Regions from separate parts of the Acidisarcina polymorpha genome, predicted to be linked through region 1. Evidence: riboswitches for the same ligand, from Rfam matches in the RefSeq annotation. Region 1 holds a riboswitch; the other holds the start of a gene.
What was found. A riboswitch is a leader RNA that binds a small molecule or an ion and turns the genes downstream of it on or off. The one in region 1 is predicted to bind cobalamin.
Positions count from the first base shown of each region.

Region 2: it holds a riboswitch for cobalamin, as region 1 does, so the genes downstream of both, metE (5-methyltetrahydropteroyltriglutamate--homocysteine S-methyltransferase) here and ACPOL_RS23410 (cobaltochelatase subunit CobN) in region 1, are expected to answer to the same signal.

Region 1 covers NZ_CP030840.1:5,500,826-5,505,340, reverse strand. Annotated here, with positions in the region: gene ACPOL_RS23435 (enolase C-terminal domain-like protein) at 1-22, shown strand, start outside; gene ACPOL_RS23430 (DUF4406 domain-containing protein) at 70-441, opposite strand; gene ACPOL_RS23425 (NUDIX domain-containing protein) at 434-1,063, opposite strand; gene ACPOL_RS23420 (DeoR/GlpR family DNA-binding transcription regulator) at 1,120-1,875, shown strand; cobalamin riboswitch at 1,977-2,166, shown strand; gene ACPOL_RS23410 (cobaltochelatase subunit CobN) at 2,415-4,515, shown strand, end outside.
Region 2 covers NZ_CP030840.1:614,155-618,669, forward strand. Annotated here, with positions in the region: gene ACPOL_RS02745 (cupin domain-containing protein) at 238-759, shown strand; cobalamin riboswitch at 1,040-1,176, shown strand; gene metE (5-methyltetrahydropteroyltriglutamate--homocysteine S-methyltransferase) at 1,319-3,580, shown strand; gene ACPOL_RS02755 (aldo/keto reductase) at 3,905-4,515, shown strand, end outside.

The sequences.
Region 1 (4,515 bases):
GCTCGGCGCGTCAGGAGGATGAAGGCGCGTCAAGTATTTCCGCGCGTGACGCCCAGCTTCAATTGAAATTCAAGCGCACCCCGGCACTTCAGCTAAGTTTTCGAAGACCCGTAGCCCTCTATCCCGAGCAAGGCGTACATCTTCGTCGGCTCCCTTCGAAGCGCCGGGAAGACGGAGTACAGCATCACAGCGGCTAAGGAGGCGGTTTGCGATCGGATAAAGGATCTCATCGTAAATGGCGTCTCCGGGGCGAACTGAGCCTGCTTCTCGAAGCAGTGGTAAGGCAATCCATTCGCCAATGAGCGGGATGTGCCCGGCGCGAAAAAGGGGGAGCGTCACGGATTCCAGCGCGCGCAGATTCTGCGCCATCAGTTCCGGATCGTCGTCTGTACCAGACCGGTATGGACCAGCTATTAGGATCATCAGCGACCGGTTAGACATGCTGGGGTCCCCGTTCAGTCCGATTGAAGATGTATAGGCAAGCGTGCTGCAGAAGCATGATGGTCTTGCCATCCTGGATCACTCCGCTGCTAATCCCTTGTATGGCTTCCTCGATTCGGAGCTCGAGAACTTCGATATCCTCACCCTCTGCTTCATTTCCGCCGCCCGCTGTCACTCTGCTGCTGGCGTCGTACTCGGCTACAAAGAAATAGAGCTTCTCCGTGACCGAACCTGGACTCATGAACGCTTCAAAAATCTTGCGGACGTGGTGCACACGATAGCCGGTTTCCTCCTCAACCTCGGCCTTGATCCGGTCCTCCGGACTGGCCTCGTCGAGCAGCCCCGCGACTGCCTCTATGAGCAACCCCGGATGTCGATTGACGAAGGCCGGAAACCGAAATTGCCGGGTGAGCACAACAGTGCGCTGGTCGGCGTTGTAGAGCAGGATGGCGGCGCCATTGCCTCGGTCATAGGTCTCCCGGCTCTGCTGCTGCCAACTACCGTCGCTTCGCAGAAAATCAAAAGTCGTTTTCTTTAGCACGTACCAATCAGCGGACAGCGTCTCGACCTTCTTGATTCGCACCCGTTCGTTCATGGAGTAACCCTGCAGAGCATCGATCATGTTTCGACATTATCGTGCAATTTCGTGCATTGTCAAGTATTATCGTGCATAGGCAAATGTTGACCACGCATCGCAAACAGCAAATCCTCTCGCTCCTCAAAGAAAATGGCCAGGTTGTGGCGAAGCACGTCAGCCAGTTGATGGGCGTCTCGGAAGACACGATTCGGCGCGACCTGAGGGAGATGGCCCAGGAGGGCCTCTTACAAAGAGTTCATGGCGGCGCTTTGCCGGCATCTCCAGCAACCGCTGACTTCGCGCGGCGGGAGTCCATTACCTCCGAAGGCAAACTCGCCATCGGTCGAGCAGCAGCGAAGATGATTCAACCCGGCCAGGTGGTCATTCTGGATGGGGGGACCACTGCTCGCCAACTCGCCCGGCACATCCCACACGACCTGAGAGCAACGATTGTCACTCATAGTCCGACGGTGGCTCTGGAACTTATCGAACATCCATTGGCGGAGGTCATCCTCATTGGGGGCCGTCTTTTCAAACACTCTATTGTGGCTGTCGGCGCGGCGGCGATCGAGTCGATTGAACAGATTCATGCCGACACCTTCTTTATGGGGGTGACCGGCGTCCATCCTAAAGCCGGCTTGACGACTGGCGACTACGAGGAAGCTGCGGTGAAACGAGCGTTGAGTCGGGCAGCGGCAGAGACTATCGTGCTCGCTTCCTCCGAGAAGCTCAATGCCGCGTCCCCTTATGTCGTCGTGTCGCTTGCTGGAATCAGTGGAATTATCACAGAGCGAGCCACGCCGGCGGTGCTGACCATGCCTTACGAAAAGATGAATATCCAGATCACACGAGCTTGACGACCAGCCCCTGCTCGCAACTGGATCTATCGAAGTTTCCGTATGCGTGGCGATTCCCACGGAGGGTAGTAGCTATCCGTCGTCCCTTCGGCAACCGTGGTACAAATTAAGTAACCCAAGGTGCCCGATGGGGCTTAAAAGGGAAGTCCGGAGAGATACCGGCGCGGTCCCGCCACTGTAAACAAAGAAGCGCCGCCAAGAGTGCCACTCAGCCGCTTGCTGGGGAAGGCCGGCGGTCGGCATGAATGTGCCGCTTTGAGCCAGGAGACCTGCCAGGGTTGATGTTGCAACGTTCTGCGGAGAACAGAAACTTTGCGCTCGATGACGAGTTGGACTCAAGAAATTTCGCGTCCGTCTTTGCTGCCTCCGGACACAACCATCGCGTTGCGCCCCGTTGAGATAGCGCTTGGCTCTCGCTTTAACCCGCAAAGCTTCATCTCTGATTTGCTGCCTCACGGCTATAGCAGTCTTGACCCCTCAATGATTGGCGGCCCCGACTGGGTAGCGCGTCAAGGAAGACTCCTGGAGGAGGCTTAGTCATGTCGTTATCTCATCGCCAGCGAGTCATTCGCGCCGACGGCCGCGCATTCAATATCATTCAGCACCGCGCTCACTTGACTTATTGCTACAGCGGATGCTGCTGCGGAATCACCGAGCGTGGATACGCCGCAATCCCGGTCGAGGTTTACACCGAGGAGTGGCTGCGGCGGAAGATCCGCAACCAGGTCCATCTCACCAAGGGCGGTTGCCTCGGGCCATGTGCCTTGGCGAACGTGGTGAGTCTGGTGTTCGACGGGAAATCGGTCTGGTTTCATTCGGTGAACAGCGCCTGGCTAATCCGGCAGATCTTTGACTACATTGATGCGATGCTTGCCGCCGATCGCTTTCTTCAGCCGCAGGCCGAACTCAGCGAATATGTCTTTAACTACTATGACTGGGACGTCCGGACGCCACCCTCGACAGGGCCACAACTCGCCCCATCGAAGACCGCGCCCGCGAGCGGCATCATGCTGCTTTCCCATGCAGACACTGACCTGCTGACCTTGATGAAGGCGTCCGAGATTCTTCCGCCGGAGCTTCGCGTCGGCGCTCTCTCCTTGAACGCTCTGCGCACTGAAGAGCAGCTTGAAGTACTCCTCCAGGCAGAGTTGGGACAGGCCCGCATCATCGTCGTACGCTGTCATGGGCCACTGCACTCGATTCCTGGATATGACCGGTTGCGGGCGGCTTGCATCGAGGGCGGTAAATCCCTGGTGCTGGTCAGCGGTTGCGGTGAGAACAGCTCAGAGTTCAGTGAGACCATCAACGTCCCAGCGGATGTCCTGGAGACTGCTGGGATATACCTTTCGCTGGGCGGTGTCGCTAACTTTGCGGAACTATTTCGCTGTCTCTCGGACCGCCTGATGCTAACCGGCTATGGCTATGCCCCGCCGTCGCCCACTCCTGAGCATGGTATCTATCTGCCCGACATCGAAGTCGCTAGTATCGAAGATTGGGTCCGACAGGCCGACGCCGCAAAGCCAACCGTAGCCGTACTCTTCTATCGCGCTCACCGGATGAGCGGCAATACTGGTTTCATCGATACGCTTGCCTTGGCTTTGCAGGAAAAAGGCGTCAATGCTCTTTGTGTCTTTACTTCCAGTCTGAAGGCAAAAGAGGACGGGCGACCGGCGGTGTTCAAGCTTATCGAGGGGCGCGCCAGCGTCCTCATCTCCACTCTGTCATTCGCGCTCGGAGAGGTCAATACCGGTACGATATCGTTGCCCGGTACAGCGCTCGAGTCGCTCAGCGATTTGGGGATCCCGGTTGTCCAGGCGATCGCCTGCCAGTCGCCCCGCGGAGCCTGGGAGGGATCGCGCCGTGGGCTGAATGCAGTCGACACTGCCGTGAACGTCGCCATTCCAGAGTTCGATGGACGCATCATTTCGGTGCCGGTCTCATTCAAGGAACTCCACGGCGGGAATACGGAAAGTTTGTATGTGGCCCATGAGGAGCGGGTTGAACGGGTTGCGGGGATTGCGAGCCGACTGGCCGCTCTGCGACGCATCTCCAACCGGGACCGGCGAGTGGCTTTTGTTCTGACCAACTCCGCAGCAAAGGCGTCCCAGGTCGGGGGAGCTGTCGGGTTGGACACTCCGGCAAGTCTGCTCATAACGCTGCAGGCAATGCGAGCGAGGCGGTACGCGATCTCCCCGCCTCCAGAGACGTCCGACGAGTTCATGCAAAGGCTTCTCCAACACGGGACTTACGATGGGAATTATCCACTGGATCCCGCCCAGGCTAAGCGCTTTTCGCGGGCTGCTTACCGCAGGATATTTTCTGAATTCCCTGAACGCCCGGCGCGCAGGATGCAGGACTTCTGGGGGCAGCCTCAGGACCATGGACCTAGTACCCGCCCAGCCAAAAAGACTGATAAGAAGTTGCTGCCGACGATCGGCGGAAAGATCGTCTCCATTGAAGGCGAAGAGCCCTGGGCAGATGATCAAGACTATTTATTTGCGGCAATGGAGATCGGCAACGCCCTTATCGCGCTTCAGCCTCCCCGCGGATATGGCATCGATCCGGATGCCATCTATCACACCCCGGATCTCCCGCCGACCCATCACTACACGGCATTCTATCGCTGGCTCGGCACTCCAC
Region 2 (4,515 bases), 2.2 Mb from region 1:
TCCTTCTATGCTCCCGGAGCATAGAAGGATTGCTGCAAAGTATAGGTCAATTCTGGACCACTTGCGTCAAAACATGAGGTTGAAGATGCGAACAACTCGCGCCGGCGTTCTCCAGTTCTAGCGATACGACAACATAAAACAGCAGAGAAGACCGAAGTTGGCGTGAGCGTCTTTAGCTATAAGTCCCTGCCACTCTAGCCTCGAAAAGGCTTACGTCGCATTGAAGGAGTCCTGAAATTGCTACAACCGACCACCCCTACTGAAGAAGTCATCAATCATAACGTTGTGAAAACGGAAGCAAAGCAAGGTCCGATCCTTAAGATCGGCGAATGGCAACTGAATTGGAAAGCCCAGGGCGCGAACACAGGCTATTCATTCTCTATCTATGAGACGACACTTGGAGCCGGCAACGGGCTGCCGTTACATAAGCATCCATACCCGGAGTTCTTTTATCTACTTGAGGGGAGCCTTGCATTTTGCCGCTGGAATAATGCTGGGGCTGCCGAGTGGATTCAGTGTGAGACGGGCGATAGCATCCTGGCACCCCCAAATGCACCGCACACGTTTTTTAACAAAAGTGCTCTACCTGCGCGGTTTCTGAGTGTTTCTACCTATCATCATGAACGCATGCTCAAAGATGCGATCAACCCTGGTGGTGATCTGAACTACCTTCCTTCGCAACTTTCGACTGCAGATTTCGAGCAGCTCTTCAAGTCAATGGAGAAGGACCAGGTCTACGTCGTCGCAGACCACGCCTAAAAGGATGGTCAGCAGAGAAGGACGACTGCCATTGTTGCGCTGAGGACAGTAGAGCCAATAATAAGCCTGAGCTGATGAGAGATCGCTCTCAACAACTGAGGAAGCCGGGATTCCGCTCGGCTTCCTCTCGCACCTTCCACTCAAAGCCATGGACGCAAGTCGTCACTTCTTGGTGGCCTTACGTGCGGTCTAGAAGCGGCTCCAGTCTTATTTCACCGTCGCGGTTGAACGTACAGTACGACCATCAAACACCTTTATAGAGATTGACAGATTTCCGATAGACTACTTGTTGAGCAGGTCAGATCACTCTTGGGTGGTTTGTGAATGGGGAAGCCGGTGTAAATCCGGCGCTGTCCCGCAACGGTGACGGAGTGTTCACTCCGAAGTCCGACTACCAGCCTGCCGCCACCACCATGGAAGCGTTTGTCGCTGACCATGGGTGCGTTTGAGCCTGCCGCTCTCGTGGACTAGAACGGTAGACACTGCAACAACGCGTGCCAGCAGGCATGTCGTTGCGGCCTGCGCATGGGTGGTTTTCCAGCTCTAAGGAGAACCGCGTATGACTAGCAATACCCCTCTAAGAACTTCTTCTCTCGGATTCCCGCGCATGGGCGGCAAGCGCGAACTGAAGTTCGCCCTTGAGTCTTTCTGGAAAGGCAAGACGACGGAAGCTGAACTTCTTGCTATGGGGAAGAAGCTTCGCCAAGATCATTGGCTCCTCCAGAAGGAAGCGGGCATCAGCGTTATCCCTTCCAATGATTTTTCCTTCTACGACCAGGTGCTCGACACCCTGGTAATGATTGGCGGCACGCCGGAACGCTTTGGTGCCCCGCCCAATTCGCTTGTGCAGTATTTCGCTATGGCGCGCAACAGTGAAGAGCAGACCGCGATGGAGATGACAAAGTGGTTTGATACGAATTACCACTATCTCGTCCCTGAGTGGACCTCTGGCCTAACCTTCCGGGCGAACACGAGCAAGCTGCTGAGTGAAGTTCGCGAAGCCCGCGCTCTTGGCATTGAAACGCGCCCGGTGCTGATTGGTCCCGTAACGCTTCTGCTGCTTGGCAAGGCGGCGCCAGGTGTAGACATCACGCTGCTTCTTCCAAAGCTGACTGAGGTCTACAGGCAGATCATCGCAGAACTTCACGCAGAGGGTGTGACCGACATCCAGATGGATGAGCCGATGCTCGTGACCGATCTCGGCCCATCTGAAAATCAGGCCTTCCGCAGCGTTTACAACCAGCTCAATGAACTTCCAGTGAAGCTCATGCTCACATCCTTTTTCGGTGGCCTGGGTGACAACCTCTCGCTCGCCGTCGACCTTTGCACAGCAGGGCTGCACATCGATGCCGTCCGCGCACCGGAAGAAGTCTCGGCTGTGATTGACTCTCTCGGCACCGACCAGACTCTTAGTCTTGGGGTAGTGAGTGGGCGCAATATCTGGCTGACGAACTTCGCTTCAACTCAACCCTTGATCCGCCTGGCGGTAGAGGCGTTGGGCCCCGGCCGCGTCATTGTTTCGACGTCATGCTCGCTGCTGCATACGCCACACGATCTGCAAACGGAGAAGAAGCTTGATCCACGCATCAAGAGCTGGCTCCGCTTCTCGGGCGAAAAACTTTTTGAGCTTGTCGCGCTTGCCTCAAGCGATGAGGAAGCTACGAAAGCAAATGCTGCTGCCGTAGCCGACCGCGAAGTTGCGGAGAGCAGCAGGAACACCGCCGTTCGCAAGCGCTTGGCAGCGCTCGCCGCGGGAGACTTCACTCGTGTAAGGCCATATGGACAACGAGCTGAACTGCAGAACGCAAGGCTGAAGCTTCCACTGCTGCCGACGACGACCATCGGTTCCTTCCCACAAACGACCGACATCCGACAGCAACGCGCGGCGTTCAAACACGGCCACATCGGCCGCCAGCAGTATGAGGATTTCCTGCGCAAAGCGACGGAACATTGCATCCGCGAGCAGGAGCGCATCGGCCTAGATGTGCTAGTGCACGGTGAGTTTGAGCGCAACGACATGGTCGAATACTTCGCGGAGTACCTCGATGGCTTTGCGTTTACAGAGAACGGTTGGGTGCAGAGTTACGGTTCAAGGTGCGTGAAACCACCCGTGATCTATGGTGACGTCTCGCGTCCGAAGCCGATCACTGTGGAGTGGTCGAGCTACGCGCAATCTCTCACGAAGCGGCCGATGAAGGGGATGTTGACCGGGCCGATCACGATCCTGCAATGGTCGTTCGTTCGTGACGACATTCCTCGTAAAGATACTGCGTGGCAGATCGCGATTGCGCTTCGTGACGAGGTTGGTGATCTTGAAGTTGCGGGCCTCCCGATTATTCAGGTGGATGAACCTGCGTTGCGCGAGGGTCTTCCACTACGCCGTTCTGAATGGGCACTCTACCTGGAGTGGGCCGTCGAGGCGTTCAAGCTGACCACCAGTGGGGTTACGGACGCCATGCAAATCCATACGCATATGTGCTATTGCGAGTTCGAGGACATCTTGCCATCTATCGCTGCGTTGGACGCGGACGTGATCTCGATGGAATCCGCTCGTTCCCGCATGGAACTGCTCCAGGCCTTTCGCGCGCACAGCTATCCCAACGGGATTGGCCCGGGAGTCTTCGACATCCACACTCCACGCGTGCCTTCTTCTGAGCAAATGCGCGAACTGTTAGGTCTCGCCTTAGAGGTGCTGAGACCTGAACAGATCTGGGTCAATCCGGATTGCGGTTTGAAGACGCGAGACTGGACCGAGACCACAGCGGCACTGGAACACATGTGCAGCGCAGCAGCCGAGGCACGATCTGCATTTAACGTATGAGAACCTGTGGCGCGACAGACAGACCTGTCGTGCAACAACAAACATGGCCCCCGTTGGGGTCAGCGACGGTGAGTCGCATTGTCGTCAGCAATCCTCTTATGCTGCTAACGGCGTTTGTCCTCACCTATGCGTTTGCGAGATGCGGATACCCTGCCGACTATGCATCTGTCTGTTCGCAACAGTGGAAAGTCATATCTCAAGAACCACCGAAACTTAAACGGATCAACATACTGTGCAGGTATAAGGAAAGCCTTCAAAGGTATGACGCCATTCATAACTGCCTGTCATCTACTGAAATAGAAGCGACACAGAGAGGAGTTTGTTATGCCTTTGAATCATTACCTGACCCTTGGCCGCTCGGGTTTACGTGTGAGCCCCTTCTGCTTGGGTGCCATGACCTTTGGTAACGATCTGGGCTGGGGTTCCGACGTGGTCGAGTCAGAAGCCGTGTTAACGCGCTACCTGGAGGCGGGTGGTAACTTCATCGACACAGCGAACAGCTACACCCGCGGCCACTCCGAGAAAATCATTGGTGATTACTTCGCAGAGAAGAAGGGTAAACGCGACCGCGTGGTCCTCGCGACCAAGTTCTTCTTCAACCTCTTCGCCGGAGATCCGAACGGCGGTGGCGCTGGCCGTAAGGGGATCGTCGCGCAATGCGAAGAATCTCTCCGCCGTCTGCAGACCGACTACATCGATCTGTACTACCTGCACAACTGGGACAGATCTACTCCCGTAGAGGAGACCATGCGTGCCCTTGACGACCTCGTTACATCTGGCAAGGTCCGCTATCTGGGCTTCTCGGACGCTCCAGCATGGAAAGTCGCGCAAGCACAGACCATCGGGCATTTTCGTGGCTGGGCGCCGCTCATCGGCCTGCAGGTTGAGTACTCCCTTATGGAGCGTACGGTGGAAGGTGAACTGGTGCCAATGGC